One region of the Vibrio navarrensis genome, then DNA from elsewhere that is predicted to be linked to it. Evidence: predicted binding sites of a transcription regulator. Region 1 holds the regulator's gene; each other region holds the start of a gene.
The links. Region 1 encodes CRP, which controls carbon source genes, mostly activating them, when cyclic AMP is high. Its sites were predicted from a motif close to TGTGANNNNNNTCACA; they were not measured.

Region 1 (7,578 bases):
TTTGCCGACCCTGCGCCTTTTATGGGGCCACAAATTTCTGAGGCGGCCGCGCGCTTTATCTTAGACGCACAGGCCAATCTGCAGTCGCTCGGCGGTGAAAGCTTAATTGAAGCCAAAGCGGGCGAGGCCGCCTTTGTTTCACCGGGAATTATTGATGTCACTCAGATCGCAGATTTGCCTGACGAAGAGTACTTTGGACCACTGCTGCAAGTGGTGCGCTATCAAGGACTCGAGCGTGCGGTTGAGCTGGCGAATGACACCCGTTTTGGTTTGTCGGCTGGGTTAGTCTCGACCGACGATAACGAGTGGGCGTACTTTGTCGATCACATCCGTGCTGGCATTGTCAATCGCAACCGCCAACTGACGGGCGCCAGTGGCGATGCGCCATTTGGCGGACCGGGCGCGTCGGGCAACTTACGCCCGAGTGCTTACTATGCCGCCGATTATTGCGCGTACCCAATGGCATCAATGGAAGGGGCGCAAACGGAACTACCCGCCACGCTTAGCCCGGGTGTGGAACTTTAATAACGATAACGACCTTTAGGTCTCTGACCTGCGCTACTTCGAGCCATCATTGGTAGTGCAGGCTTGTTTGCTTTCAAACCATGAACGTCACAGGTTGAGGATTGCGGCGGTGATTTCTGCACGCACCGCCGCAGTCCACTCCCGATACTCTGATAATGTGAACCGATACAACAAGGAGGCGTTATGACGCCAGCTGTGTTATTTGAATCGCTATGGAACGACTATATCCAACGCCTGTGTCCTTCCGCGGCGAAAGTGCATCAACTATTGCAAGAAGATGTAGCCCTGATCAACGACCATATCGCGCTACGAACGTTTAACGTCGAGCCGCTTGGCATTGAAACTCTGGCGAAACCGTTTATCGAATTAGGCTACAAAGCGTGTGGCGACTATCTGTTTGAAAGCAAAAAATTAGTAGCCAAACATTTTGAGCACCCTGATCCGACTCAGCCTAAAGTCTTCATCAGTGCGCTGAAAATCGATGAATGCTCAGAGGCGCTGCAAGCGATTGTGAAAAAACTGGTTGCTCAAGTGGATACAAGCCAATTGCAAGGCCACGAGTTCCTTTACGCTGGTCGCTTGTGGGACTTGAGTTTTGCGGACTATCAAACGCTGGCAAAAGAGAGTGAATATGCCTCTTGGTTGGCGGCGCATGGTTACGGCGCGAATCACTTTACGGTCAGCGTCAATCAGCTCAAAGCATTTGACTCGGTGAAAGGCGTGAACGATCACTTACGTCAAGCGGGCTTTACCATCAATGAAATTGGCGGTGAAGTGAAGGGCACGCCGGAAGTGCTGCTGGAGCAATCTTCCACGATGGCAGATAAAGTGGCGGTGCAGTTTATTGAAGGCAGTGAAATCATTCCCGGTGGTTTTTACGAGTTTGCCAAACGCTACCCGATGGAAAACGGCGATCTGTACCCAGGTTTTGTGGCCGCGTCGGCAGACAAGATCTTTGAAAGCACCAACGGCTAAGACGCATCACGAACCAACAAAAAAGCCACCGCAGGGTGGCTTTTTGCAATTGTGCGCCGAGCATGGCGTTGATCTAGGAGGTGAAAGTCCTCTACGGGCTCAGTCGAGCGAGAACCGTTAGCCTATGCAAGGGTGTTCACCGTGAGGTGAAACCTGAAGGAAGCAAACGGCAAAACTTGGTTGTGACGAACAGAAACCTGATAGTAGGCCTGTACAACTTGGGTAACCTAGCAATAGATAGAATAGCCCAATGCCTCGACGGGAAGTGTGTATAGGTAAATCAGGCATGACCAAGGGAAAGAGCAACGTCTTACCTCGGGAGAGCTCATTGCCTGTCTCAGATGAGACCAACACAGCAGTGATGTTGTGTGATGGGCAATGAGAAGTCAGCAGAAGGCATAGTACTTTGAGGAAGTACAACTCAAAGGAAGGCCAGAACTGAATATATCAAGAAGCAGTCACTATTTACTCAATGATGTGGAGTCATAGCAAGATGGAAAACATCTCTACGTCCCAATAGGCAATACCGCAAGTAAAGCTCATGGTCACGAAGAATGACAAGCATGATCGGCGTAGAAAGGAGGACGAGTCTTGGTGACCCCCACTCCGCTGATGGAACAAATCAGCTCCTCAGCGAATTTGAACCATGCCCTTCGACGCGTGAAGAAGAACAAGGGGTGCGCAGGTGTCGACAGACTCGACATCACAGCGACCATCTCTAAACTTCGACAAGCTTCAAATGGGCAAGCGCTCCGCCAGAGTCTTCTGGACGGAAGCTACCAACCTCAACCAGTTCTGGGTGTAGAAATCCCCAAGCCGAATGGTGGCGTCAGGCAATTAGGTATCCCTACGGTACTGGATAGGATAGTCCAACAGGCGATCACATCAGTACTGTCAGAGCTCTATGAGCCGACGTTCTCCAACAGCAGCTACGGGTTCAGGCCGAACCGCAGTGCGCATCATGCGCTTGCGGCAGCAAGCCGCTATATCAGAGAAGGGCGGGGTTATGTAGTGGATATCGATCTAGCCAAATACTTCGACACGGTGAACCATGATAGGCTGATGCACAGATTATCTAAGGACATTAGTGATAAACGAGTATTAAAGCTCATCAGGTCCTATCTACAGGCAGGCTTAATGCGAGATGGGTTAGTAGAGCGAAGACAACGAGGAACACCACAGGGTGGGCCATTATCTCCGTTACTTTCCAATATTGTATTAGATGAACTGGACAAAGAGTTAGAGCGAAGAGGGCATAAGTTCTGTCGATATGCAGATGACTGCCAAATCTACGTTCTTAGTGAGGAAGCCGCCCATCGAGTCAAAGAGTCGATAACGGAGTTCTTGGAGCAGAAGCTAAAGCTCACGGTAAATCGTGAGAAAAGTGCAGCAACAAGAGTGACGGAGCGAGCTTACCTAAGCCATAGCTTCAAGATAGACGGAACCCTCCAGATATCAAAATCGGCACAAGCTCAAATGAAGAAGCGAGTGCGGAAAATAACGAAGCGAAATCGAGGTCGAGAGTTGTCGGTAATCCTCACCGAGTTAACCCAATACCTACGAGGTTGGCAGCACTACTTCAAGCTCGCCATAGGTCAAAGTGCGATGCAGCGCTTAGACGAATGGATACGGCGTCGGTTGAGATGCTACCGCCTGAAACAGCGCAAACGCAGATACAGCATAGCGACATGGTTACAACGACAAGGTGTAACAGAGCGAAATGCGTGGAAGCTGGCGATGTCAGATAAAGGGTGGTGGCGCTTAGCACTCTCGCCCCAGTTGAATCACGCAATGCCAATCAAATGGTTCGAGGAGAGGGGGCTTTACTCATTGAGAGATGGGTATGAGTCACTAAAAGTGTATTCGGAACCGCCGTATGCGACCCACGCTTGTACGGTGGTGTGAGAGGACGGAGGCCGTGAGGCCTCCTCCTACTCGATTGAACGTCGATTTCTGGCGTGAAATTAACGAGTCCCGTAAACAACAATGGTTTTGCCGTGCGCAGAGATAAGGTTCTGCTCTTCCAGCATTTTCAGAATGCGGCCAACGGTTTCACGCGAACAACCAACAATCTGACCAATCTCTTGACGAGTGATCTTGATCTGCATGCCGTCTGGGTGCGTCATTGCGTCGGGTTGTTTGGCTAGGTTCAGTAGTGTCTGAGCGATGCGGCCAGTCACGTCCAAGAATGCCAAATCGCCCACTTTCTGGCTGGTCACTTGTAGACGGCTTGCCATCTGTGCTGACAAGCGCATGAGAATGTCTGGGTTGACTTGGATTAACTGACGGAATTTCTTGAATGAAATTTCAGCCACTTCACAAGGAGATTTTGCACGAACCCAGGCAGTACGCTCTTGGCCTTCTTCAAACAAGCCTAGTTCACCGATAAAGTCACCTTGGTTCAGGTAAGAAAGAATCATTTCTTTACCTTCTTCGTCTTTGATAAGCACGGCAACAGAACCTTTCACTATGTAGTACAAAGTTTCTGCTTTTTCGCCCGCGTGGATCAGCGTGCTTTTTGAAGGGTACTTATGAATATGACAGTGTGAAAGAAACCACTCTAGTGTTGGGTCGGTTTGAGGTTTACCTAGAACCATAATATCTCACTTCCTCTGCAGGGTACGCTTGCCGCTATCCATATTTTAGCCAAGCCTTGTTATAGACTTGCTAGAATAAGAGCTCTTGATTGATGCTGCAAGCTATCTTGTGTTTCGGTTTGAAATAGTATCCTTTTTCGAAAACGATTTCTTGATTTTAATCGTGTCGAGAATGGGATTTTCTACGCAAAATTGTGCACATGATCACGGTATGAAAAGTAAGCGTGAACCGGCCTCAAATTTTAGCCAATTTTGCCTGTTTCAATCAGTTGTTGCAGGATTGGCTGTACAATCAGTTCCATAGCGAAACTCATTTTGCCTCCCGGCACCACTAAGGTGTTGTGTCGCGACATAAAGGAGCCGTCGATCATCGCCAATAGGTAAGGGAAGTCGACGTTCTTGATACCGCGCAGGCGAATCACCACAAAACTCTCATCCAAACTCGGGATGCCTTTGGCATTGAGTGGGTTGGACGTATCCACCGTCGGGACGCGCTGAAAGTTAATGTGAGTGCGTGAAAATTGCGGGGTGATGTAGTTGAGATAGTCGTCCATTGAACGCACAATCGAATCCATCACCGCTTCGCGCGAATGACCGCGATCACGCGTATCGCGCACGTATTTTTGAATCCATTCCAAGTTGACTATTGGCACCATGCCGATCAAAAAATCTACGTGCTGGGCAACGTTGACTTCACCATCGACCACCCCGCCGTGCAGCCCTTCATAGAAAAGTACGTCGGTGTTATCGGGCAGCTTTTGCCATGGGGTAAAGGTGCCGGGCATTTGGTTGTAAGGCACGGCTTCGTCAAAGGTGTGCAGATAACGGCGCACTTCACCCGTGCCCGATTTGCCGTACTGGCGGAAAAACTCCGACAGCGCCGGAAAATCGTTGGCTTGCGGCCCAAAGTAGCTGATATGTCGCCCTTGCTCGCGCGCTTTGCGGATCTCAACGTCCATTTCGGGGCGAGTGAAACGGTGAAAACTGTCCCCTTCAATCCAAGCGGGCTTGATGGACATCATATTGAACATTTTGCGAAATGCTTCTGACGTTGTCGTCGTGCCGGCACCGGACGAACCTGTGACGGCGATGATTGGATGCTTTGCTGACATGACAAACCCTGTCGTTGTAGTACTTACCTGTCGGGCCGGAATGTGGCTTCCGGCATGTGCAATCGTTTGGCCACTATAACACGTTCCACGTGCTTGTCATGGGATAAGGTGCGGTAAAAATCTCGGCCAACTAAAATTTTTGCTTGAGCTGAATATCAACGGTTTCATGCAGTTCCGAGAAAACGATCACCGCTTCACCTCGCTTGAGCTGGGTTTTTACTTGCTCGATTTTTTGCTCTAACGAGACTTCGCTTTCGCCATAGTCGGTGCCTTCACGCAGAACAAATTCGCGGATCAAATTGCTCAGCGCATCGGCACTGATCTCTTGCCAAGGAATGATCATAAATACCTCTTTACTTTATGCTCAATAAGGAAATGCCGCGCTATTATGCCGAAACCGCCAAGCTTTCATAGTAGATCGGCAGCGATTCTTCTAACCAAAAGCGGGGATGCAGCGCGCTGCCGGTTAAAAAGCCGACATGGCCGCCATGATCAAACAGGCGATAGTCAATGTTGTCGGGTAGGACAAATTTGGGGATCACCGCATCGGTCATAAACGGATCGTCTTTGGCGTGAATAATCTGTGTAGGAATGCGGATTTCACGTAACTTGTGCAAGCCCGAGCACTGCTGGTAGTAATCGAGCGCATTCTTAAACCCGTGCAGTGGCGCGGTAATCAGATCGTCAAATTGGTACAAGCGGGTGAGTTTTTTGATCGAACGGGGCGAGATGGCCAACGCATTTGACAGCAGATGATGCTTTTGTAAGGCGTTCTTTTTCAGTGACGAGAGCAAATAACGGCGATAGATGCGAGAAAAGCCTTGCTCGATACGCTCTGAGCAAGCCGAAAGATCCAGTGGCGCGGAAACGATGGTGGCGGCGTCCACCAGAGGAGCGTCTTGATAAGTGGCGAGGTAATTGGCCAGCATGTTGCCACCAAGTGAGATGCCAAGTGCCACTTTGTGATTCTGCGGAAAATGACGCTGAAGGTGTTGCAAAAAATAGCGCGCGTCTTCGGTTTCCCCTGAGTGATACGCGCGCGCGAGGCGGTTAGGTTTACCGCTGCAACCGCGAAAATGCATCATCACGGACAGCCAGCCAGCGTTGGCAAAGGCGTACATCAGGCCATTGGCGTAGGGGCTAAAAAAGCTGCCTTCCAGACCGTGAAACAGCACAAAGAGTGGCTTTTTACTCGCACTTTCACTGCTCGGGTCTTCACTCCACGCGAGATCAAGAAAGTCGCCATCTGGGGTGTCCAGAGTTTGCCAAATGGGCTCAAACAGCGCTTTTTTGCGGATAAAGCGGGGCAGTAAGGTTTGCAGGTGAGGGTTTTTGATCCCTCTTGCGGCAGTAAATTGAGTCATACTTTTCACTCATGGTTCTGTTGCTGGCTCGCAATACGCGTTGTGATGTCCGCTGCGTGTGTCGCTCTCTTTTTCTCAACGTTGAGCCAACTTTATTAAGGCCCGATTGTTTAGGCGGGTCAATGTTCTGGCAGAGGCGAGCTCGATAACTCGGGCTCGGGATCACAGAAACTAACTGGATTTCGCCAAGGGGGCTGAGGGCGGTTTAAATGCCGCATAGAGGTGAGCCGCGCCTAAATGACGGCAGTAGATCTGGGTGAGTGGCTCAGTGTGATTGGCTCGCAGAGCCAGTGTGTTAATGCATTCGACCAGATCGGCTTGTTGCTGTTTTTCCAGTTGCAGCTCAAACTGCAACGCTTCGCGATAGAGGGTGTCAGGTAGGTGCTGTTTGCACTGACGACGTAATTCGCGATAGGTATGCAGCAGCGTTTCGGAGCGGCCTAAGCAGCTTTGCAACTTGTGCCACTCCTCTTCATCGAAACTGAGCTGTTGTTCATCCAGCCATTTGAGCAACAGCAACAGATTGACGTTGCCGTTAAACTGATTTTGCAAACTCAAACACGCCGCTTTCACTTCTTTCACGCCATAGTATTGCAGGCTGAATTGCCACAGCCGCTCAAGCGTAAGTAAAAGTGGGGCGTGTTGATTGCTCATTGACTGTTGAACTCCTGTTCCATCTGCTCTAGCACTTCCTGCTGGGCCATCCATTCCATTTCGACCTCTTCCAGTGCACTTTTGTTTTGCGCCTGAATGGCCAGTACTTGAGTAAGTTTAGCTTTGTTTTCGCCATCATACAGTGTGTTATCTGACAATTGCTGTTGAGCCTCGGCCAGTGCTTGCCCGAGCTTATCCATCTTCGCTTCAAGCTGTGTCAGCGTTTTGCGAATTGGCGCTGTGAGTTTACGAAAATCCGCTTCACGCCGTTTCTGCTCTTTTTTCGCTGCTGCGCTATTGTTGCCATCTTTGGCTGGCAGCTCGGCTTGCGCTTCTTTGCGTTCGGCTTTC
Region 2 (7,578 bases), 620 kb from region 1:
GTGCTGCCCTCAATCAGCGGTAGTAGGTCGCGCTGCACCCCTTCACGAGAGACATCTGGGCCTGAGCTTTCGCCGCGCTTACAGATTTTGTCGATCTCATCGATAAACACGATGCCGTTGTTCTCAACGTTGTAAATCGCCTGATCTTTCAGCTCTTCTTGGTTGACCAGCTTCGCCGCTTCCTCTTCGATCAGCGCTTTCATTGCATCTTTGATTTTCAGTTTGCGTTTTTTGCTGGTGTTGCCCGCAAGGCTTTGGAACATTCCCTGCAGCTGGTTGGTCATCTCTTCCATGCCCGGAGGCGCCATGATCTCCACGCCCATTTGCGGTGCAGCGACATTGACTTCAATCTCTTTGTCGTCGAGCTTACCTTCACGCAATTTCTTGCGGAAAATTTGTCGCGTATTGGAGTTGTCGTCGCTCTGCTCACTTTGCCCCCATGCATCGCGTGCTGGCGGCAGCAAGGCATCAAGCACGCGCTCTTCCGCTAGCTCTTCAGCGCGGAACTGCACTTTTTCCATCGCTTGCTGGTGGGTCATTTTCACCGCCACGTCGGTCAGATCGCGGATAATGGTTTCCACCTCTTTACCCACATAACCGACTTCGGTGAACTTGGTCGCTTCGACTTTGATAAACGGTGCGTTGGCCAGTTTAGCCAAACGGCGAGCAATTTCGGTTTTACCTACCCCAGTTGGGCCGATCATCAGGATATTTTTTGGGGTGACTTCGGCGCGCAGCCCTTCTTCAAGCTGCATGCGGCGCCAGCGGTTACGTAGGGCAATCGCCACCGAGCGTTTTGCTTTTTCCTGACCAATGATGTGACGGTTCAGTTCGTGCACAATTTCGCGGGGAGTCATTTCAGACATCTTGCTTCCTCAAATTCTGTATAAGTTACGCTTGGGTTGCGCTTGGCAACTCTGGCGTGGCCGTGAGCTCTTCAATGGTGTGATTGTGGTTGGTAAACACACAAATGTCACCGGCGATATTGAGCGCTTTGACGGCGATCTCGCGTGCGTCTAGGTCGGTGTTTTCCAACAGCGCAGTGGCAGCGGCTTGAGCGTAAGCGCCGCCTGAGCCAATCGCAATCAGGTCGTTTTCTGGCTGCACCACGTCACCGTTACCAGTGATGATGAGCGACGCCGTTTCGTCGGCCACGGCGAGCAGCGCTTCGAGTTTGCGCAGAGCGCGATCGCTGCGCCAATCTTTGGCCAGTTCAACCGCGGCTTTGGTCAGATGGCCTTGGTGCATCTGCAATTTGCTTTCGAAGCGTTCAAATAGGGTAAAGGCGTCGGCTGTGCCACCTGCAAAGCCAGCCAGCACTTTGTTGTTGTAAAGACGGCGAACTTTGCGCGCATTGCCTTTCATGACGGTGTTGCCCAAAGACACTTGTCCGTCTCCGGCGATGACGACTGTGTTGTTACGACGTACAGATACTATGGTAGTCACGAGCAGACCTCTTGATACTTTTCACGATGGAGTTGTTTGATATATGGGGGTGGTAAAAGAGAATTCAAGAGCGAATCGAGGGCGGAGAAAGGGGGCCAGCCGAGGCAAATAAAAAGGCACAAGTGATGCACTTGCGCCTTTTCGAGTTTGCTATTTTACTGCGCTTCTTTCCAGATCGCGCAAGGCTCAATTTTGGCGCGTTGCAGCTTATGCCGATCGCGCTCGGCGTCCCTTTTGGTGGTGTACGGCCCTAGCACCACGCGATACCAGTCGCTGCCCTCTTTTTTGCGGATCTTACTGGTGATGCCTTGAAAGGCGATGTCTAGCTTGCGCGCTTCAGCTTGATCTAGCGTTTTGTAAGCACCGCACTGCATGATGTAAGGAATGGCTGAGATTTCCTGCTCTTTGGCCACCACTTCGATTTCGCGTTTAGGCAGAGACTCCACGTATTGCCATTTTTCTTCTGGCGGAGGAGGCAGCTCTTTTTTCGCTGCGGGCTTGGGAGTTGGTTTGCTTTGTTGCACGACCGGCACGGGGGGCTCCGGGTCGTTATTAAGGATATACAGGCCATAGCCAAACGCGCCAACCAGCAAAATTGCCAGTAGGCCTGCGCGCCAAGGTTTTCTTTTCGCTGTGGCGGTCTTTTTAGTAGCCGGTTTTTTGGGGCTACGACCACGCCTTACATAATCTTTAGCCACGATAATTACTAACTATGATTTATTCAGCCAGACATGGTAATCCAGAATGACAGAACAGAACAGGGCACGGCGTAATAAAAGGAAGCGACGCAACACAATGCGCCGCTTTGACTTGGTTTGAGCGCTTAACGCAATCTCGGTGGCGCGGCGCTGCCACGGATCACCAGTTGCGTTTCGAGCAGGCGAGAGCCGCTGTGGATCTCATGCCCTTTGAGCACTTCAAGCATCATCAACATCGCTTGACGGCCAATCTCATAGCGCGGCTGAGAGATGGTGGTTAAAGGGGGATCGCAGTACTGGGCAAATTGAATGTCGTCAAAACCGACCACGGAGAGATCTTGTGGAACGCGCAGGCCCAGTTTTTTCGCTTCTTGAATCGCGCCAATCGCCATGGTGTCGCAGTGGCAGAATACGGCTGTCGGCGGTTCAGGTAACTCTAACAACTGGCGAATGGCCTCTGTACCGCCGGCGAACGAGAATTCGGCTTCCGCGCAGTAATCCGGGTTCATGGTGATGCCAGCGCGTCGTAGCGCTTGTTGATAGCCTTGCTGACGGAACTGACACAGCACCGCAGACGATGGACCTGAGATTTGCGCGATGCGTTTGTGACCCAACTGGGTTAAGTAGTTCACGGCTTCAAACGCCGAGGTTAGGTTGTCGATGTGCACGGTGGGCAGTTCGAGCTCGGGGGCGAACTCACACGCCATCACCATCGGCGGCAGGTTTTTCTGCTCCGGCTTGCTGACATCAAACGGCAGATCGGTGCCAAGCAGCAACATACCATCGGCTTGTTTGGTGAAGACAAGGTTGACGAACGAGCTTTCGCGACGCTTTTGCTGACCACTGTCGCCCAGTAGAACCAAGTAGCCTTGCTCCATCGCTGCGTCTTCGATACCGCGAATAATCTCGGTAAAGTAAGGGTCACAGATGTCTGGGACAATCGTTACTATGGTTTTTGATTCGTTCCGACGTAAATTTCTTGCAAGCGAGTTTGGTGAATATCCAGCCTCTAAAACCGCGTCTTCCACCCGTTTTCTGGTGGTGGCCGACACTTTTTCGGGATTCATTAGTGCTCTTGAGACCGTGGCGGTCGAGACACCAGCAAGCTGGGCAACATCCTTCATTGTCGCCATAAATTAAACCCTCTTTTTCGCCATGATTGACGTTCAATTATTGTTCTGATGCAAAATATGAGATAACCCGGATAGTCTATTCATTTCTTCAGCGAAAGTTACGGCGGAATTAACAGAATTTACATTCTTCATGTGATTGTCATCACGTAAAAAGGTAATACCTTGCAAGTATCGAAGATTGTTTGAAGATTTTATCGTTTGCTAGCTCAAATCCTGTGGCTCAATGTCTACGATCCATCGTACTTTCTTTGCATTCGGTAACATTTCAATCGCCGGTTTCGCGCTGATTAACAATTTTTGCATCAAGACGCGGCTTTGCGTTTGCAGCAGCAGTTGCCAGCGATATTTGCCCGCGCGTTTGGCCAGCGGCGACGGGGTCGGCCCAAGCACTAAACAGGTGTCATCAAACAAGGGATGGGACTCGAGGGTGAGACGAACTTGGCGCAAGAACACCTCGCAAAGCTCGCTGTGATTGGCCTCGGCGCGAAACAGGGTTAAAAAGCTGTAGGGCGGCAGTTGGGCGATGCGTCGTTCTTCTAACGCGCTTAGGGCAAACGAGCGATAGTCCTTGGTCAGCAAGGCTTGCAGCAGCGGGTGTTCCGGATGATGGGTTTGCAGCAGCACTTCACCGGGTTTGCTGGCGCGCCCAGCGCGTCCGGCCACCTGGATAAACAACTGGGCCAATCGCTCGGAAGCGCGAAAATCACTGCTGTAGAGCGAGCCATCCACATCAAGCAAAGCAACCAGCGTCACATCAGGAAAATGGTGCCCTTTGGCCAGCATCTGCGTGCCGATCAAGATTTGATACTCGCCGCGTCGGATCGCTTGCAATGCATCTTCCAAGCTGCCTTTGCGCCGCGTGCTGTCTCGGTCAATACGGATCGCTTTGTACTCGGGAAAGAGGTTTTCCAACTGGTTCTCTAGCTGCTCGGTGCCGACGCCAACGGTGACCAACTGAGTGGAACCGCATCCTTGGCACTGATGAATCACCGGCTGCTGCGAGCCGCAATGGTGGCAGCGGATCTCGTTGCTGTATTGATGGTAGGTGTAGTAGGCATCGCAGCGTTTACATTCCGCAATCCAGCCGCATTGGTGGCACATCAGTGCTGGGGAGAAACCGCGCCGATTGAGAAACAGCATCACCTGATTACCCGCTTGGAGATGGCGGCGCATTTCGACAATCAAGGGCGCAGACAAGCCACTTTCCAAATAGAGCCCTTTGACATCCAGCACTTGGTTGCGTGTTGGTACGGCAACGCCGGCCCGCTGGGTTAAAGTCAGATGGTGGTATTTGCCGCTGAGTGCATTGTGCAGCGACTCCAGAGCTGGCGTCGCCGAGCCGAGGATGATCGGAATATCTTCTTTGGCGGCGCGCATCACCGCCACATCGCGCGCGTGGTAACGCAGGCTATCTTGCTGTTTATAGGACGTATCGTGCTCTTCATCGACGATGATCATGCCCAAGTCGGCAAACGGCGTGAACAAGGCCGAGCGAGTGCCAATCACAATGCCAGCCACTTTGTCGCGCGCGCTCAGCCAAGCGTTGAGGCGTTCAGTGTCGTTCAGACCCGAGTGAATCACCGCCACGGGGACATTAAAGCGGCGGCGAAAACGGTTAATGGTTTGCGGGGTTAAGCCGATTTCCGGCACCAGCACCAGCGCTTGGCGACCTTGGGCTAAGATCGGTTTGATCAGGTTTAAGTACACTTCGGTTTTACCCGACCCCGTCACCCCCTCAAGCAAGAAGCTGGCAAAGCTCGTCTGGCACTGTACGGTGGCAATGGCGATCGCTTGCTCTTGATTGAGTTTCGGCTTGTCGTTCTCATTTTCAATCGCCTCGCCCCAAGCTTGGACTTGCGGCGTTTTGTCTTGGCTTTCGATCCAACCTTTCTCTTCGAGGGCTTTGAGCACCGTAGAAGAAATCTCTTCATCGAGAAAGCGCTGATGGCTAACTGGGCCATCGGCGAGCATTTTCATCACTCGCGCCTGTTTGACCGCGCGGCCAAAATACTGCATCAACTGGCTTTTGCCTTGCTCGGTTAACTGCCACTCCTGCAAAGTGGCAAAATCGGCCGCTTTACCTTTGCGCAGCGCCGCGGGTAGGGCGTTGTGCAGCGTTTCTCCCAGTGGATGCTGATAATATTGGCTGCACCATTGCAGCAGGCTATACACTGGCGCGGGCCACAGCGGCTGGCTATCCAGCACTGCTTTGACCGATTTGAGTTGCTCACGCGGAAAGTCCGATTCCTGCACCAGCGCCGTGACAATGCCGACCAGCGTCTGCCGGCCAAACGGTACGCTCACCCGACCGCCGATAATGGGAAACAGATGACTGGGCACCAGATAATCAAACTGTTTATCAAGAGGGACGGGTAGGGCAACTCGGGCAATCGATGGGCGCATAAGGTAGCGTGAGTAAACAGAAAAATAATGACTGACAGTCTAAAGGAAGCGGCGGGCAAATTCGAGAAGCGATGGCTGATTAAAAAACTAGCGCAAAATGGCGCAAATAGGTTGATCCATTTGAGTCGATTCATTACTATATCGCGCCTTAAGATATGGCTTCGCACCAGCGAGCGCGGTATCTAAGAGTTCATTTTTAACTACGTGTGGTGTGCGGCAAAGGCTCGTATAGCGACACGGCCTACTATTTGAGGTTATCCCATGAAAGCTGGTATCCACCCAGAATACAAAGCAGTAAACGCAACTTGTTCTTGCGGCAACTCTTTCGTTTTTAGCTCTACTCTAGCTAAAGAATCTATCCACCTAGACGTATGCGACAAGTGCCACCCATTCTACACTGGTAAGCAACGTATCGTTGATACAGGCGGCCGTGTTGATCGCTTCAACAAGCGTTTCGGTGCTCTATCAAGCGGTAAGAACTAATCACATTTGTGATGACTGTTTGAGAAAAGGTCGCTTCGGCGGCCTTTTTGCTTTTTGCCTTTCTATTATTTTCCTCGTTATTTTCCTTGTTGTTGTTCAGGGGCGCTTTTCTCTCGCCCTTTGCTGGTCTTACCTTCGCCTTTCTTGGTCATTTTGTAGATATGCTTCGCATTCTTGGCTAGGAAGATTGACTTATATCAATTAGAATTTATCTCCAAATTATCTAAAAACGCAGAGTTTTAGGTCATTTTGCAACATTCCCCCTATCCCACAAAACATATAAAGAGAATAACGACCTATGTCCGATGACAATCGCCAGGCATTGACCCCTGAAGAAGATCGCCGCCAGCAAGCGCTGGATTACCATGCCTACCCAACGGCGGGAAAAATCGCCATTGCGCTGACAAAACCAGCCGAAACCGCCAAAGATCTTGCGCTCGCTTACAGCCCAGGTGTGGCTGAGCCAGTACGTGAAATCGCACAAAACCCGGAGAACGTCTACAAGTACACGGCCAAGGGGAACATGGTGGCAGTGATCTCTAACGGCACCGCAATTCTTGGTCTGGGCAATTTAGGTCCGCTGGCGTCTAAGCCAGTCATGGAAGGGAAAGCGTTACTGTTCAAACGTTTTGCAGGATTAGACTCGATCGATATCGAAGTAAAACACCGCACCATCGATGAGTTTGTCGATACCGTTGCCAACATCGCCGACACCTTTGGTGGCATCAACCTTGAAGACATCAAAGCGCCGGACTGTTTTGAGATCGAGAAACGCCTGATTGAGCGTTGTGATGTGCCAGTTTTCCACGATGACCAGCACGGCACGGCGATTGTGACGGCGGCGGGCATGCTCAATGCGATCGAGCTGCAAGGCAAAAAACTCAACGAATGTGTGATTGTGTGTTTGGGCGCGGGCGCGGCGGCGGTGGCGTGTATGGAACTGTTGATCAAATGCGGCGCGATGCGTGAGAAGATCTACATGCTCGATCGCAAAGGCGTGATCCATACGCGTCGTGATGACCTCAACGAATATAAGCAGCTGTTTGCCAATAACACCGACAAACGCACGCTGGAAGATGTGATTTCCGGCGCGGATCTCTTCTTGGGCGTGTCAGGTCCAAACCTGATGCCCGCAGAAGCGCTGAAACTGATGGCCGATAAACCGGTGGTGTTTGCCTGTTCAAACCCAGATCCCGAGATCAAGCCTGAGCTGGCACATGAAGTGCGTGACGATTTGATCATGGGAACGGGCCGCAGTGACTATCCAAACCAAGTGAACAACGTGTTGTGCTTCCCGTTTATTTTCCGCGGCGCATTGGATGTTCGCGCCAGCGAAATCAACGATGAGATGAAACTGGCGGCGGTGGATGCGATTCGTCAACTGGCGAAAGAACCGGTTCCTGCGGAAGTGTTGA
Region 3 (7,578 bases), 1.4 Mb from region 1:
GAAACTTTTGCCTGATCCTGCCATTGCCGCACGGCCACATCACTTTTTTCAAAGGCGCTTTTGCTTGCCGAATAATCACTGGCTAAAAATGCCAAACGGCCACGCTCCATATTGTCGAGCATCTCACCAGCCACCAGATCTGATCGCATCTGCTGCGCTTGTGAGTAGTGACCACTTTGCACCGCCTGATAGACGGACTTATTCTGCTCACTGTAATGACTAAATAGATTGCCGGCGGACATATTGGCGCACCCTGCTAAAGCGAGTACACCACTGAGCAATGCGGCAAACTTTATCTTTCGCGTCAAAACTCGGCTCCAATAGAGATATAAAAGACGTTTGGCCAGCGAGCGCTCGCTGGCCCCTTAACCTATCCGAGTCACCATTTATCCGAGCAACAAGGGACCAAGTGGACGTCCGCCCACCAAATGCATATGAATATGATAGACTTCTTGGCCACCATGCGCATTGCAGTTGACAATTATGCGATAGCCATCTTCGGCAATGCCCTCTTCTTTGGCGAGCTTTCTGGCAACAGTGAACATACGTCCCATCATGGCTTCGTCATCGGCTTCAACGTCATTCACGGTTGGAATAAGCTTGTTCGGAATGATCAAAATGTGGCTTGGCGCTCGAGGATTGATGTCACGAAACGCGGTGACGAGATCATCCTGGTAAAGTACATCAGCGGGTATTTCCTTACGAATAATTTTGCTAAAGATGGTTTCTTCGGCCATAGGTACTCCATTAAGTGGTGTGTAGCCCGGTTAGTATGCGTCAAGGCATGCGCCATCACAATAAAAAACAGTGTTCACTTAACATTATCAACAGTACGTCAACCTATAAAGCTTTTTTTGTCGCCCTCGTCATAAAATGCTCCATTCAAACTGCCTACAATGATGATAATTTTGTTAATTTTTTGAGACGTTTTACGTCTTTTTGCACTTTTTATTTCTATCTGGGAGAGGGCTTCACCTATGCAAGGCTCAGTCATTAAAAGGATGTATGCCGGTTTCGCGTTGATCATTGTGCTGTTTGTAGTCACAGTGACCATCATGACCAACGGCATGAATCAAATTCATTCTAACTTTGAGACGGTATCAAGCACCTCTCTACCTTTAGTTTCACTGTCTAACCAGACCAGCGTCCAGCTTCTGTCGGCAGATAAATCCTTCAAAGATTTTCTGACCACACAAGATCAAGCTCGGATGGCACAGATGCGCCAAGAGTTCGGCCAATCACAACAAGAGTTTGGCAAAACATTGGCCGAGCTTGAACAAGCCAGCCGTATTTATCCTGCTCTTGCCGAGCCACTTGATCAGCTTCGTGAAACTGAACAGAGCTATTTTGCAGAAGCTAATGAAGCGATGAACAACTACGAAGCGATGTTCACTGCCCAAGCTGAAGTGCAGAAATCTTCTCGTCGTTTCCAAAAACTGCATACCGAATTGACCGTTGGCATGAAAGAGTATGTTGATGATCAAACCAGTATTTCCGTCAAAGTGATGGCTAAGAGCTATTTCATCAAGTTGAAAGACGCCGAAGTGATTACCTCGGATGCGTTAGCAAGCTCAGACCTTGAGTTTGTGGAAAAAGCAGTTACCAAGAACAAGAAAGCGGTTACTCACTTAAACTACGCTTACCGGGGTTTGGTCACTCAGTTACCTTCTTTGAAAGAGGTGTTTAACCAATCGGTAGAACAGTTTACCCAAGACGTCGGGCAAAAAGGCGGGGTGCTTGACCAACATGCCAGTTACCTGCGCGCAAGAACGGCGCTGTACAACAACATCGCCAACCTAGCGGTCAAAGTTGATAATGCCATGACCACGCTAGAAACCTTCACCACCACCGCCACCGACAATTTGAATCAATCTCTAGTAGAAGCGGGGGAAGTTTACGACCAAGGCTTACTCAAGGCGATCGTCATCGGTATTGCGGTCACCATTTTTGCCGCTGCGGTGGGTTATCATATCGCGCACAGTGTACGCGAACCGCTCACACGCATTCTGGCAACGCTGGAGGGGCTGGCGAATGGCGACATGACACAGCGAATCGAGATCCGCTACAACAACGAGTTTAGCCGTGTGAGTGGCCATATCAATACCCTCGCCGATAGCTTGCACAACATCCTAGTCAAGCTTAATGACGCAGCGGAAAATCTTACCGACACCGCGGCCAACAACGAGAGGACCTCTTCTGAGGCGCAAACTCAGCTCAATGCGCAACGTGGCCAAACCGCCAGCGTTGCCACGGCAATGACTGAAATGTCTCATTCAGTCCAAGAGGTAGCACAGAATGCGCAAAGCTCTTTGGAGATGGTACAGAAAGTCGAAACCGCGTCAGATTCTGGCCGTAGCATCATGAGTAGCAATATCTCAACCATCAATCAGCTTGAGATGCGCCTCAATGAGTCGGTTAGTGCGGTCTCTGAGCTACAGCGCATGAGCGGTCAAATTGGGTCGATTTTGGATGTGATCCGCAACATTGCAGAGCAAACTAACCTACTGGCACTCAACGCCGCTATCGAAGCTGCGCGCGCGGGTGAACAAGGGCGAGGTTTTGCCGTGGTTGCCGATGAAGTACGCGTACTGGCTTCCAAGACCACTCAGTCCACCACTGAGATTGAAGCGATGATCAGTAACTTACAATCCAGCTCGCAATCTGCCAGTCAAGTGATTCAAAGTTGTATGAACGATATGGAAATGTCGGTTGATCAAGCCTCCAAAGCCAACAGTTCAATGGAAGAGATCCAAGCACTTATCATCGAAATCAGCCAGATGAGCACGCATATTTCCCACGCAGCCGCAGAGCAGAGCGAAACTTCTGCAGACATCGCGCGCAGCCTTGAGGACATCAACAGCATCGCTGATCGCAGCTACCATGCGATGGCAACCATTGCGCAAACCAGCGAAAGTTTGTCGAATCTGGCTCACCAGCAAACTGAACTGGTGCATCGCTTTAAGCTATAAGGCGTCTTATCTAAGCGCATCGCACCAAAGCCGTTTCCAATCCGATAAGGGCAACTTTTCACAGCGTTGCCCTTGTTTTTTATAAGCCTTGTCTACATATGGAGATCAAGGGCTTGCCAATTCCTTTTCTCTTTCATTCTGTGCAGCCCATATAAAAAGGAAACTCTATGGCTGTTCACGTCGGTATTATCGACCAGGATCCGGTACGCTTGGTCACTCCCCTACTCGATCATCGCACCGTCAGTACACACATCATTTTCATCGGTGACGAATCTCAGCACGACATGTACCAAAGGCTTCATTCCGTCCTCGCCCAACGCAGCATCACGACCGAGTTTTTTGAAATTCCCTCAGTGGTCGATACGTCCCTCATCAAGCAGTCTATCCAATCGCTGGCCGAGGATCTCAAACGCCGTGGCGAAGATGTGAAATTGAACGCCAGTTGTGGTCTGCGACATCGTTTGCTTTCGGTGTATGAAGTGTTTCGCACCTACCATTGGCCGATTTTTGTCGTGGAGCCCAACAGCGACAAACTTTGCTGGCTCTACCCTGACGGTAGAGAAGAGGCCCAAGTTCAGGACCGTATCACCATTTCAGATTACCTCACCATTTTTGGCGCACGCGGTGAGTTTAACGAGGTGGAGTTGCCACCCCAACTGGATCAGCAGCTCTACCAGCTTGGTGAACGCTGGGCGAGCAATGCTCTGGAGCTTGGCCCTGGGTTGGCAACGCTCAACTACTTAGCCACCACTTGTCGCAAAGAGCAGCGGCTTGATGTCGAGCTTTCCGACAAGCAGCAAGGCTACCGCGAACTGAATATGCTGCTGGCAGATTTGGTTGAGGCCAATATCGCCACCTACGAAAATGGGGTACTCACCTTTGCCAATGAAGACGCGCGCCGTTTTTCCAACGGTGAATGGCTGGAAACGTTAGTCCACAGCACAGTCAAGCAAATCCAAGATGACATGCCGACCATTCAAGACCATTCGCTGAACGTACAGGTTTACCGACAGCTTGGGGAGCGTGAAGTACGCAATGAACTAGACGTAGCCTCGGTGGTGAACAATAAATTGCACATTATTGAGTGCAAAACCAAAGGCATGCGTGATGATGGTGACGATACGCTCTACAAGTTGGAATCGTTGCGCGATCTGCTGGGCGGGTTGCAAGCACGTGCGATGTTAGTGAGCTTTCGACCACTGCGCCACAACGACATCACTCGAGCAGAAGATCTTGGCTTAGCTCTGATTGGGCCAGATGAACTGCGCGATCTGAAACTGCATCTCACCAACTGGTTTGCCCAAGCCGGTGGCAGCGACGGTATTTAATTTTTTCTGTGGAAAAAGAAAACCCGGAGCCAAAACTCCGGGTTTTACTATTCTGCAATCGAGTAAAAAGCGGGATTACAGCATCTTACGCGCCGATTCCACAACCACTTTGATTGAACGCGCTTCAGTTTCTTTCAGCGTTGCGTGATCTGGGATCTCTTTCTGAGTGCGGTTGATAATCACGCCCGCAACACAGCCCGCACGTAAGCCTGAGCTCGCACACATGGTCAATAGAGTCGCTGATTCCATTTCAAAGTTCAGCACGCCCATCTCTTGCCACTCTTTCATTGAGCCTTGGAAACGGCGTACTACGCGTCCGGTGAAAGTGTCGTAACGCTCTTGACCTGGGTAGAAAGTATCGCTTGATGCGGTTACACCTGTGTGTACCGTTGCGCCACTCTCTTCAGCGGCGGCTTTCATTGCCGTTGCCACTTCAAAATCGGCAACGGCTGGAAACTCCATTGGCGCGAAGTGCAAGCTGGCACCATCAAGACGAACAGAACCTGTGGTCACAATCATGTCGCCAACATTCACATGTGGCTGGATAGCGCCAGTCGTACCAACGCGTAGGAAAGTACGTACGCCAAGTTGAGCTAACTCTTCAACTGCAATAGAAGTTGATGGACCACCGATACCCGTAGAGCAAACAACCACGGATTTTCCGTCTAGCTCCGCTCGGTACAGGGTGTACTCACGATGGCTGGCTAGAAATACGGGATTTTCCATCTCTTCAGCGATTTTTTGTACGCGCGCTGGATCGCCCGGAATAATGGCCAGAGTCGCACCGTTGAGATCGGCTTCGGTTACACCTAAGTGGAAAACAGCTTGAGACATAAGTCACTCCTTATTGCGGCTTACTCTGTGAGGTAAGCTCAAATGAAATTGTGGGGTACAGAATGCACTTTACTTAACCGAAGTGAAATATGGAGTGATCAAAATCACAACTGACTAATGTAACAATTATGTATTTTCAGGAAAAACCGTTTGGCATCACAAAAAGCCAACAAATCAATCATCCATTTGCATAAATCTGAGACAAAGATACCTGCCACGTATCAGCAGGTATCTTCTCCATCTACCGTGCGCCAACCATCACTCTTCTTGCGGTTGAAAACGCAGCAGCCTCAACGCATTAAGCGTCACTAAGGCGGTCGCGCCACTGTCTGCCAATACCGCCACCCAGAGGCCAGTGATGCCGAGCAAACTCGTTACCAGAAACACCGCTTTCAACCCCAGAGCCAAGGTGACATTTTGTCGAATGTTACTTAGCGTGGCGCGCGATAGTTCGATCATCGCTGGTAATTCGACCAAGCGATTGTGCGTGAGCGCAGCATCGGCTGTCTCTAACGCTACATCGGTTCCGCCGCCCATCGCAATGCCAATACTCGCCGCTTTCATCGCCGGTGCGTCATTGATGCCGTCTCCGACCATTGCCACCGTTTGTTTTGTCGCCAGCTTCTCAACGTGATGCACTTTGTCTGTGGGAAGCAAGTTAGCCTGAAAATCGATACCGATGTGCTCAGCGATCGCTGCTGCGCTACGTGGGTTGTCTCCGGTGAGCATCAGCGAGGAAATACCTAAGCGTTTCAACGCATTAATTGCTTGGTGAGCGTCATCACGCAAGGTATCTTGCCATGCAATCAGACCCATAACTTGTTGATCATAGCGAACCAAAGCCACGGTTTTTCCCTCAGCTTCTAACGTCTGCATCGCTTTTTCGAGCGCGTCCGGAAGCGGAAAATTGGCTTTCGCTGAGGCAATCACTTCCACTAACTGCCCCTCTACCAACCCCGAAACGCCCACGCCAATCTGCGCCGTTTTGTCTTGGGCGTGAGGAATCGTCACTCCAGCTTCCTTAGCTTTGGCAACTAAAGCCGTTGCCAACGGGTGATTTGAGCCGACCTCTATCGCACTGGTCATGGTGAGGAGTTTCTCTTCACTGATATCGACAGCAACAATGTCAGTCACCTGCGGCTTGCCACGAGTTAAGGTGCCAGTTTTATCAAACGCGATGGTGTCCACTTTACCAAGTAACTCCAGCGCGGCCCCCCCTTTTATCAGGGCACCTCGTTTAGCGGCGGCGGCTAGCCCGGATGTAATCGCCGCTGGCGTAGAGATCACCAACGCACAGGGGCAAGCAATCAGCAGCAAGGCTAAACCGCGATAAACCCAAGTTTCCCAAGGCTGGGCAAAGAGCAATGGCGGTGTGACGATAACGGCCAGCGAGACCAACATCATCAGTGGTGTGTACCAGCGGCTAAATCTATCGAGAAAACGCTCCAGCGGTGCTTTACGTGATTCGGCTTGTTCGATCAGGTGCAAAATACGATCAATCGCATTCTCTCCTTGCTTAGACGTCACTTCGACTCGAACGACTTTATCTAGCGAAACAACGCCTGCCATCAACTTAGCACCAGCCTGATGTTCGACAGGAAGGGATTCGCCAGTCAACGCGCTTTCATCAAAACTGGCGATCACGCTCATCAATTTACCATCGGCTGGCAAACGATCGCCCGGAGCGATTTCCACCACATCTCCCGGTAACAACTCACTGGCAGCTACCGAAACCCGTTCACCATCGACGATTTTTATGCTGTTTTCTGGGACGAGCGCCATCAAGGCTTGCACGCCACTGCGAGCTCGGGACGATGCATACGCTTCCAGCTTTTCACCAATCAAAAACAGCAGCAGTACCATTGCCGCTTCAACGCTTTCACCTAAATAAAGTGCACCTAGAGCGGCCACACTCATCAAGGTTTCAATCGCAAATGGGGTACCCGATAAGGCCAAGCGCCACGCTTTTCTCGCGACAGGATAGAGCCCGGCTAAACAGGTGAGTACAAATATCCAACGGCTAACATCGCTATCAATGATTGAAAACAGGGCGCCTATCATCATGGCAAGGGAAATGGTCAAGATATGCGCGTTGCTTTTCAATGTTGCGCGCCAGCCAGATGCCGACTCATTGAGGGGATTGCGCACTTTTATTGCGCTGAGCAGGCTAAGAGGAAAGCCGGTTTTTTGCGCTAGGTGCTCAATATCGCTGGCAGCAACGCGCTCATCAAAATCGACCACCAGTTTTTCCGTGGCAAACAGCACTTTTGCTTCAATAACCCCGTCCATTGTACGCAGTGCTTTCTCGAGTTTTTGCGCACAGGAGGGGCAATCCATTCCTGAGATGAGCCATTGCTGGCGCTCTGTGTTCAGGCTTGGGGTTTGAGGCCTTTGCCGCTCGCTTTCCTCACCAGGGTCACTGGTTGAGCATACATCAGAGGAGCAGC
Region 4 (7,578 bases), on a different replicon from region 1:
TTAACCGCCATGTATTGCTTCTGGAACTTGGCGTCTTCCGCAAACTTGGTAATGCCTTCTAGCTGCTCAAGATGAGCTGGCCACTCCGTGCCAATCTTCTCAGAGATCAGCGCAGACAAACCTGGGTTACAGAACTTCAACCAGCGACGTGGCGTCACACCGTTAGTCACGTTTTGCAGACGCGTTGGGTACAGTTCGTTGAACTCTGGGAACAGGTCACGTTTAACCAGTTCTGAGTGCAGCGCCGCAACACCGTTGACCGCATAAGAGCCAATCACACACAAGTTCGCCATGCGCACCATGCGGTGGAAGCCTTCTTGAATGATCGACAGTTTTTGCTGTTTCGCCACATCACCTGGCCATTTGGCACGAACTTCTTGCAAGAAGCGGTGGTTGATCTCGTAAATGATCTCCATATGACGCGGCAGCAGGTGCTGAATCAACGACTCGCTCCACGTTTCCAGTGCTTCAGGCAGTAGCGTGTGGTTGGTGTAAGCGAAGGTTTTTGAGCTGATTGCCCACGCTTCATCCCAAGTCAGACCTTTTTCGTCGATCAGAATGCGCATTAGCTCAGGGATAGCGATAGTTGGGTGCGTATCGTTAAGCTGAATGGTTTCAAATTTAGCCAGATCCGCCAGCGCGTGACCCGCCGCTTCGTGGCGACGCAGAATGTCACGTACCGATGCGGCGCTATGGAAATATTGCTGCATCAGACGCAGTGTCTTGCCTTTTTCGTGGTTGTCGTTCGGGTACAACACTTTGGTGATGTTGCCCGCGTCGATCAATGCGTGCTGCGCTTCAAAGTAGTTGCCGTTGTTAAAGCTCTCTAGCGAGAATGGGGCGATCGCCTGACATTCCCACAAACGCAACGGATAAACCGTATCGCTCTCGTAACCAACGATCGGTAGATCCCACGGCATCGCTTTTACATGCATGCCCGGTACCCAACGGCGTTTCTCTTTGCCATTTTCTTGGTACGCTTCCACATGGCCATAGAAACCGATCTGTTGCGCCAGTTCAGGACGCGCCACTTCCCAAGGGTAACCTTCAACGCCACACCAAGCATCGGGTGCTTCTTTTTGACGGCCATTTTCAAAAGATTGTTTGAACAGACCATACTCATAGTGCAGGCCGTAACCCACGGTTGGGAATTCTTGCGCTGCCAAAGAATCCATAAAACACGCGGCTAAACGGCCTAGGCCACCGTTACCCAATGATGGGTCACGTTCCTCTTCAAGAAGATCGGTGAGGTTTTGACCAAGCTCTGCCATCGCCTCTGTGATCTGCTCATACAGACCTAAGCTGATGAGGTTATTACCGGTTAAACGGCCAATCAAAAACTCAAGGGACAGATAGTTAACGCTCTTGGCTTGAAGAATTTTCTTGTCGGTTTCGGTAGCAAGTAAGTCGAAAGTTGTCAGCTCCGCGAGCGCACGACCCATCGCCAGATACCAAGCGCGGCTATCGGCGTTTTCTAGAGTTTGGGCGTAAGTTGCTGAGAGGTGTTTTTTGACACTTTCTTGGAACGACACTTTGTCGAATTGTTTTTGTTGAGTAGGTTTCATTAGAGAAATCTCACCTTTGGTTCTAATCCATCTGCGGTACATCGTGCATGGATGGCAATGAATAAACATCCTCCCATTTTTGGGCCTTTACGGGAGGAGGGGTCAGGGCGTAGAGGGGGGACCAGCGATGAGTTAGTGATCTGTCTCTCACCAATCAACCTCAGCAACCAGATTGCAGTGACCAAGATCACAGCCATCACTCAATCACCTTAAAAGAGAAACATGACGCTGTGATTGACAGGCAATTTTCTAAAATCCATTTATGTAAAACCGATCACAATAAATTTTCCAACAATGGAAAATATTACAAAATGTTGCGCAGCCACATTTAAATCTAGACTGGAAATAGAGATTAATATTGATATAGTTCACAAAAACGGGGCGTAGTTGGCGTGAAAAGCATCAACTCTTGAGAATTAGGAAGTGGATCAAAGTCTTTCGTCTTTTGTTTAACGTAACATGCCGGACAAATCGAGCAAATTGACTAATTTTTGTTCGCCCGTTTTTACGATGTCCTCGCTGCGGACACCGCCAAAATAAGGATAGTTAACGATGTGGATTCCTTCTAAACTCACGCGCCCAGGACGACTGCATAATGCCATTGTGCGTCCCAGAGTACTGGATCTGCTACAGCAAGCGCCACACTACAAATTGGTGCTGTTTCGCTCGCCAGCGGGTTACGGAAAAACCACCATGGCCGCGCAGTGGTTAGCCGATAAAACGCATGTCGGCTGGTACAGTGTCGACGACAGTGATAACGATGGCTTCCGCTTTGTAAACTATCTGCTGCAAGCGCTGAATAAAGCCACCAATGGCCAGTGCGCCAACGCGCTCAAACAGGCCGAAAAACGCCAATTTTCCTCGCTCCGTTCACTCTTTAGTGACGTATTCTCGGAGATGAGCGATTTTCATCAAGAGTGCTACGTGGTGTTGGATGACTATCACGTCATTACCAATGACGAGATCCACGAGGCGATGCGCTTTTTCCTCAAACATATGCCGGATAACGTCACCCTAGTGGTGACTAGCCGCGCCAATCCGCCACTCGGTACCGCCAATTTGCGCGTGCGCGATCTGATGATTGAGATTGGCAATGAGATGCTCGCCTTTGACACCGAAGAGACCACGCGCTTCTTTAATCAGCGCGTTAGCGACGGAATAGACGAAGATACCGCCAATAACCTCCGTATTTACGTTGAAGGTTGGCCATCAGCGCTGCAATTGATCGCGCTGCAAGCGCAGCACCAAAAGCGCACCTTGGCGCAATCGGCTGAATCGGTCTCGCATTTTAACCACGCTCACTTGTGGGATTATCTGGTGGAAGAGGTTTTTGATCTGCTCGATAAAGAGACGCGTCAGTTTCTGATGCAAGTGTCGGTGCTCGATCATTTCAACGATGAATTGGTCTATGCGCTCACCCAGCGCGAAGACGCGCTAGGCATGATTGAATCGCTCAACCGTTATGGCCTGTTTATCTATCCGCTGGAGGGGGAACAAAACTGGTTCCGCTTCCACAATCTGTTTGGCGAGTTTTTGTCGCACGAACGTCAGGCACGCATCCCGCAGCAAGAGCAAGATCTCAACCGCAACGCGGCAATCGCTTGGCTCAAACAGAAGATGCCCCATCAAGCGCTGCGTCATGCACAGCGCGCCTACGACGGCGAACTGGTGGCGGAGATCCTCAACGAGTACGGTTGGAAAATGTTCCATCAAGGTGAGCTCTCAACCTTAGAAGCGGCGATCAACTTGCTCGATAAAGACTTGCTGTTTAGCGACCCCAAACTCACCATGCTGCGCGCTTGGCTGGCACAAAGTCAGCACCGCTACAATCAAGTCGGCACCTTGCTCGCGGAAGCGGAAAATGAGCACAAAAAGCGCAATATTAACCTCGACATTCAATATCAGGGCCAAGCCAATGCGCTGCTGGCGCAAGTGGCGATCAATAACAATGAACCGCAAAAAGCGCTGGAGCTGGCCGAACTGGCACTGAGTCAGCTTGATAGCACTATCTATCGCAGCCGTATTGTCGCCACTTCCGTGGTCGGCGAAGTCAACCACGTGATTGGCTGCTTGGACCGTGCTCTGCCGATGATGCAACAAACCGAGAAGCTGGCGCGTCAGTACCAAGTGTACCATCAGGCGCTGTGGGCAATTTTGCAGCAAAGTGAAATTCTCATCGCGCAGGGTTATGTGCAAGCGGCATTCGAACTGCAAGATTCGGCGTTTAAATTGATAGAAGATCAGCAGTTGCAACACGTACCGCTGCACGAGTTTTTGCTGCGCATCCGGGCGCAAGTGCTGTGGTGTTGGAACCGCCTAGACGAAGCCGAAGAGTGCGCCTACAAGGGGCTACAGATCCTTGAAAATCACGCGCCAAGTAAGCACTTACACAGCTACTCGATGTTGGCGCGTATTGCCATTGGCCGCGGTGAGCTGGATCGCGCCGGTAAGTTTATCGAGCACATCCAACATTTGATGAAACAGTCTACTTATCACGTCGACTGGACCGCCAACGCCTCGCTTTCGCTGATCTTGTATTGGCAAGCCAAGGGCAACATGACAGCAACGCAAGAGTGGCTCAACAGTGCGGTTCGTCCGGAAACCGCCAGCAACCACTTCTGTCAATTGCAGTGGCGTAACATCGCCCGCGCGCACATCAATCTTGGTCAATACCCAGAAGCGCGTCAGGCACTCGATTTTCTGCAAAGTGAAGCAAACCGCTCACGTTTAATCACCGACAAAAATCGCAACCTGATTGTTGAAGCGATTTACGCAGTCCAGCAGAAAGACGAAGAACAAGCCAAATCGCTGCTTAAAGAGGCGTTAGTGCTCACCAACCAGACGGGTATGGTCGGGAACTTCTTAATTGACGGGGCGACCATTGGCAACTTACTAGAAAAACTGACCAACCGTCACGAGCTCGGCGATCTGGAACGTCACCGCGCGCAGCAACTGATGAAAGATATCTCATCGAGCCAGCGCAGCCGTTCGATTCATTTTGATGAGGAGTTTGTTGAAAAACTGGTCACTCACCCGAATGTGCCGGAGTTAGTGCGCACCAGCCCGCTCACCCAGCGTGAATGGCAAGTGTTGGGGCTGATCTATTCTGGCTTTAGCAACGAGCAGATAGCACAAGAGCTGGATGTGGCAGGCACCACCATCAAAACCCACATTCGCAACTTGTATCAAAAGCTCAATATCGCTAACCGCCGCGAGGCGATCACCACCGCCGAAAGCCTGTTGCAATTGATGGGGTATTAAATACTCCCGATTTCAGATAATAAGTGCAACACTCAAAAGCCGATCAATTGATCGGCTTTTTTCTTTCATCACATACGCTGGCTTATATCCGACATTCCGCAGCTAATTTAGGAATAAACTACCTCATAGAATCTACCGAGTAATTTGAGTAGTTGTGTTTGGTGATCTTGAAGTCCAGTGATGAACCGTTGGCCGTTAATCTCTAGCGTATCTATGCCTTCGAATTGCAAGAAGACCCAACGTGCCGTCGGTCTGGAGGTCGTCTTGTTCTTTACCATACTTGGGAAGAACGCTTCGGTTTGTGCGAGTTGCTCTCTGATTTTGTGTTCTAAACTGGCGTAAACAAGCAAGCTCAACGTCATTATCATTAGCAACGCTTCAATGCGTTCAGGCTTTTTCAAGAAGATGGAAGAGGTTAAAAATTCAGGGCTTTTTAGAAAGCGGAAGCCGCGCTCGACTTTTTGTTGCGATTTGTAATGTGCTAGAAGAGCCGTCATGGTGAGTTCTTCATTGTCGGTGTCATTTGTCGCGAGGATAAACATGCCTACTTTGAGCTTAGCCAGTTTTACTTTTTCTAGGTCGGTGAAGGGAGCGGCTTCGATAAAGTATTGGTATCCTGTCGGTGCTTCATCTGTCTTTGGGCGGCCCGAATGAGAGTAAGTCGGCAGTTTGATGAGAGTGCCTTGTTCAAACCCTAGTAAGTCAGATTGTTTCTTGAAATCGTTAAACGCTAATTCTGCGTCAACTTCACAAGCGAATGGTTTTTTACTTAGCTTTTCCAACGCTTTGATTTCTTTTGCTATGTTTTTCTCTAAGTTCTTGAAGAAAGTGATTTCTTCCCGCTTGGTGGCCTGTTCACTGTGAACGAGCAACCAACGTTGATTGACCTTTCCGTAATCCGAGTCTATCCAACATCCTGAGTAGCCATCATCAATAGCGATTAATTGCTCTGGCTCTAGCGCAAACAGTGCTTGTTTTGCGAGCTTGATGGTCATGGGTACACGGGTAATGAACTTTTGATTTTGCTCATCTAGCGAGGAGATGCTTTCTTCGGTGTACAAGGCGGCATCAGCGATAAAGTAACGACTATTTTGCGCGGCTTTTAGGCAATGTATGTGTCTTTTAGTGACTTCAGCGAATGCCTTGGCATCATTGGTGTTGCCACTCAGTGCTTGCATGTAAACAGGAATACCTGCTTGGTTTTCACAGATGAGTTCAAGCACCACTTGGTTAAGCTCTGGCCTATGATCCCGACTGTAGCCTCTTACAAGCTTAATGACGTTGGTGTTTTCATCTTGTGCATACTCACCATCAACGTGGAAGCTAGTGATATCAAGATGAACAGAATCCGTCGTCAAGCCCAGTTTATCAACAACACGCTCAGCAATAACCTGATAGAGCGCTGAGACATCGGCTTCGTATAGAGCATCTAAGGTGCGGCCTAGTACATCATCAGTAAGGTGGTGTGCTTCAATGTCTTTGGCGAGTAGCTTAGACACAGGCTTGGTCTTAAAAAAGTCCGAGAACATGTGCAGTGTTCTGCTATGAAAGCCAAGTCCATTTAGGAGCATGGCCAATACCGCGTCACCATGAGAAACATTGTGGTCAGAATATTTTGGGATAACGGCATCTATCATCCGTGGCAGGCCAATTTCGTGACAAAAGGCGGCAATGAGACCAAGGTGATCTAAGCGTTTAATAACAGGATGGGTAGACATATTTTGAGACCGTCAAATAGCAGTAATAGATCAAAACTGTCGATCGCGGTCAAGATGGTGTCGTGGTTTTTATGAAAAACTGATCGCCAGATCACACTATTTAAATTCTGGAATTAGCTGCGGAATGACGGTTATATTCTGCGTTGAGACCCAAAATGCAACATCATTAGATCCCACTCTATCTCGCTGAAACAGGTTGTTCTCTCGCTAAACTGATAGAAACCCTATCAAGATCACACTTAAAGGGAGGATTCAGGTGAAATCGACTCGTTTTGATTACCATGCAAGATTAATGAGTTTTATTCTCATTTATAATGATAAAATAGCAAAACGACATAGCTAGGTATCCGAAAAACTAAATCATGAATACATCAATCAAACCGCACCATAAATTTTCGCTGTACATGGGTGACAATCGTTCAGATTATTCCGAGTGTGAAATCAACAGTATACAATTTAATATTCATAATTTTGACATGTATGCCTCAAACTCTACTTACATCCAGAACTATGCTGCTTCCGACGATATTTTCTATCGAATAGCAAGCGCAATTCTTTTGCATTGGTCTCGGCCCGCGATTCAATATTTGATTGGTTCGGCGTCCGAGCTGGCTAAGATGCATTGGGCGATTCACTGCCAGCCGAACCAGACCATTGAGGTGGACTATTTTACCCAGCGCTTGCAAGTCACCACAGTAGAAAAGCAGCACGATTACAACAGCTACGACTCTTTGGTTCATTGGTTGGATGGCGCAAGCATGGCGATTTTGGCCGATAATCCACAGGCGAAAACGCAGCTCAACGCCGTTCCCGCTCATGAAATCTCACGGAAAACAGACCTCACCGATTTTCGTCCGATTGAACAAGATTTCTTTCACTTGTTTAAGGCGTTTTTGTTTGGTGAGCAAAACAAGGAGCAACAGGCCGCACTGCTGCAAGCAGTGGTTCCCTACCTCACCAGTGAGTTAATTGCTGAAGCTGAAAAAGGCGAACCTTACTGGATGAATTACTATGAGTTTCTTATTTTTCCGCTC

Region 2: cytR (DNA-binding transcriptional regulator CytR) is a predicted target of CRP. The motif match lies at 3,409-3,424, and genes of this name have one in related genera.
Region 3: udp (uridine phosphorylase) is a predicted target of CRP. The motif match lies at 5,225-5,240, and genes of this name have one in related genera.
Region 4: I3X05_RS19925 (glycogen/starch/alpha-glucan phosphorylase) is a predicted target of CRP. The motif match lies at 1,742-1,757, and genes of this name have one in related genera.

What each region holds. Positions count from the first base shown of each region.
Region 1 covers NZ_CP065217.1:3,209,273-3,216,850, reverse strand. Annotated here, with positions in the region: gene astD (succinylglutamate-semialdehyde dehydrogenase) at 1-525, shown strand, start outside; gene I3X05_RS15240 (DUF1338 domain-containing protein) at 709-1,500, shown strand; gene ltrA (group II intron reverse transcriptase/maturase) at 2,113-3,405, shown strand; gene crp (cAMP-activated global transcriptional regulator CRP) at 3,465-4,097, opposite strand; gene I3X05_RS15225 (phosphoribulokinase) at 4,340-5,209, opposite strand; gene I3X05_RS15220 (YheU family protein) at 5,340-5,552, opposite strand; gene I3X05_RS15215 (hydrolase) at 5,596-6,573, opposite strand; gene I3X05_RS15210 (TIGR02444 family protein) at 6,745-7,227, opposite strand; gene I3X05_RS15205 (ABC transporter ATP-binding protein) at 7,224-7,578, opposite strand, start outside.
Region 2 covers NZ_CP065217.1:294,286-301,863, forward strand. Annotated here, with positions in the region: gene hslU (HslU--HslV peptidase ATPase subunit) at 1-866, opposite strand, end outside; gene hslV (ATP-dependent protease subunit HslV) at 892-1,446, opposite strand; gene I3X05_RS01310 (SPOR domain-containing protein) at 1,602-2,147, opposite strand; gene cytR (DNA-binding transcriptional regulator CytR) at 2,270-3,277, opposite strand; gene priA (primosomal protein N') at 3,479-5,680, opposite strand; gene rpmE (50S ribosomal protein L31) at 5,942-6,163, shown strand; gene I3X05_RS01330 (malic enzyme-like NAD(P)-binding protein) at 6,462-7,578, shown strand, end outside.
Region 3 covers NZ_CP065217.1:1,065,106-1,072,683, reverse strand. Annotated here, with positions in the region: gene I3X05_RS04865 (COG3014 family protein) at 1-308, opposite strand, end outside; gene hinT (purine nucleoside phosphoramidase) at 387-737, opposite strand; gene I3X05_RS04855 (methyl-accepting chemotaxis protein) at 978-2,969, shown strand; gene I3X05_RS04850 (DUF1887 family protein) at 3,137-4,297, shown strand; gene udp (uridine phosphorylase) at 4,373-5,131, opposite strand; gene I3X05_RS04840 (zinc/cadmium/mercury/lead-transporting ATPase) at 5,390-7,578, opposite strand, start outside.
Region 4 covers NZ_CP065218.1:726,825-734,402, forward strand. Annotated here, with positions in the region: gene I3X05_RS19925 (glycogen/starch/alpha-glucan phosphorylase) at 1-1,565, opposite strand, end outside; gene malT (HTH-type transcriptional regulator MalT) at 2,118-4,826, shown strand; gene I3X05_RS19935 (IS1634-like element ISSpu7 family transposase) at 4,934-6,544, opposite strand; gene I3X05_RS19940 (immunity 49 family protein) at 6,907-7,578, shown strand, end outside.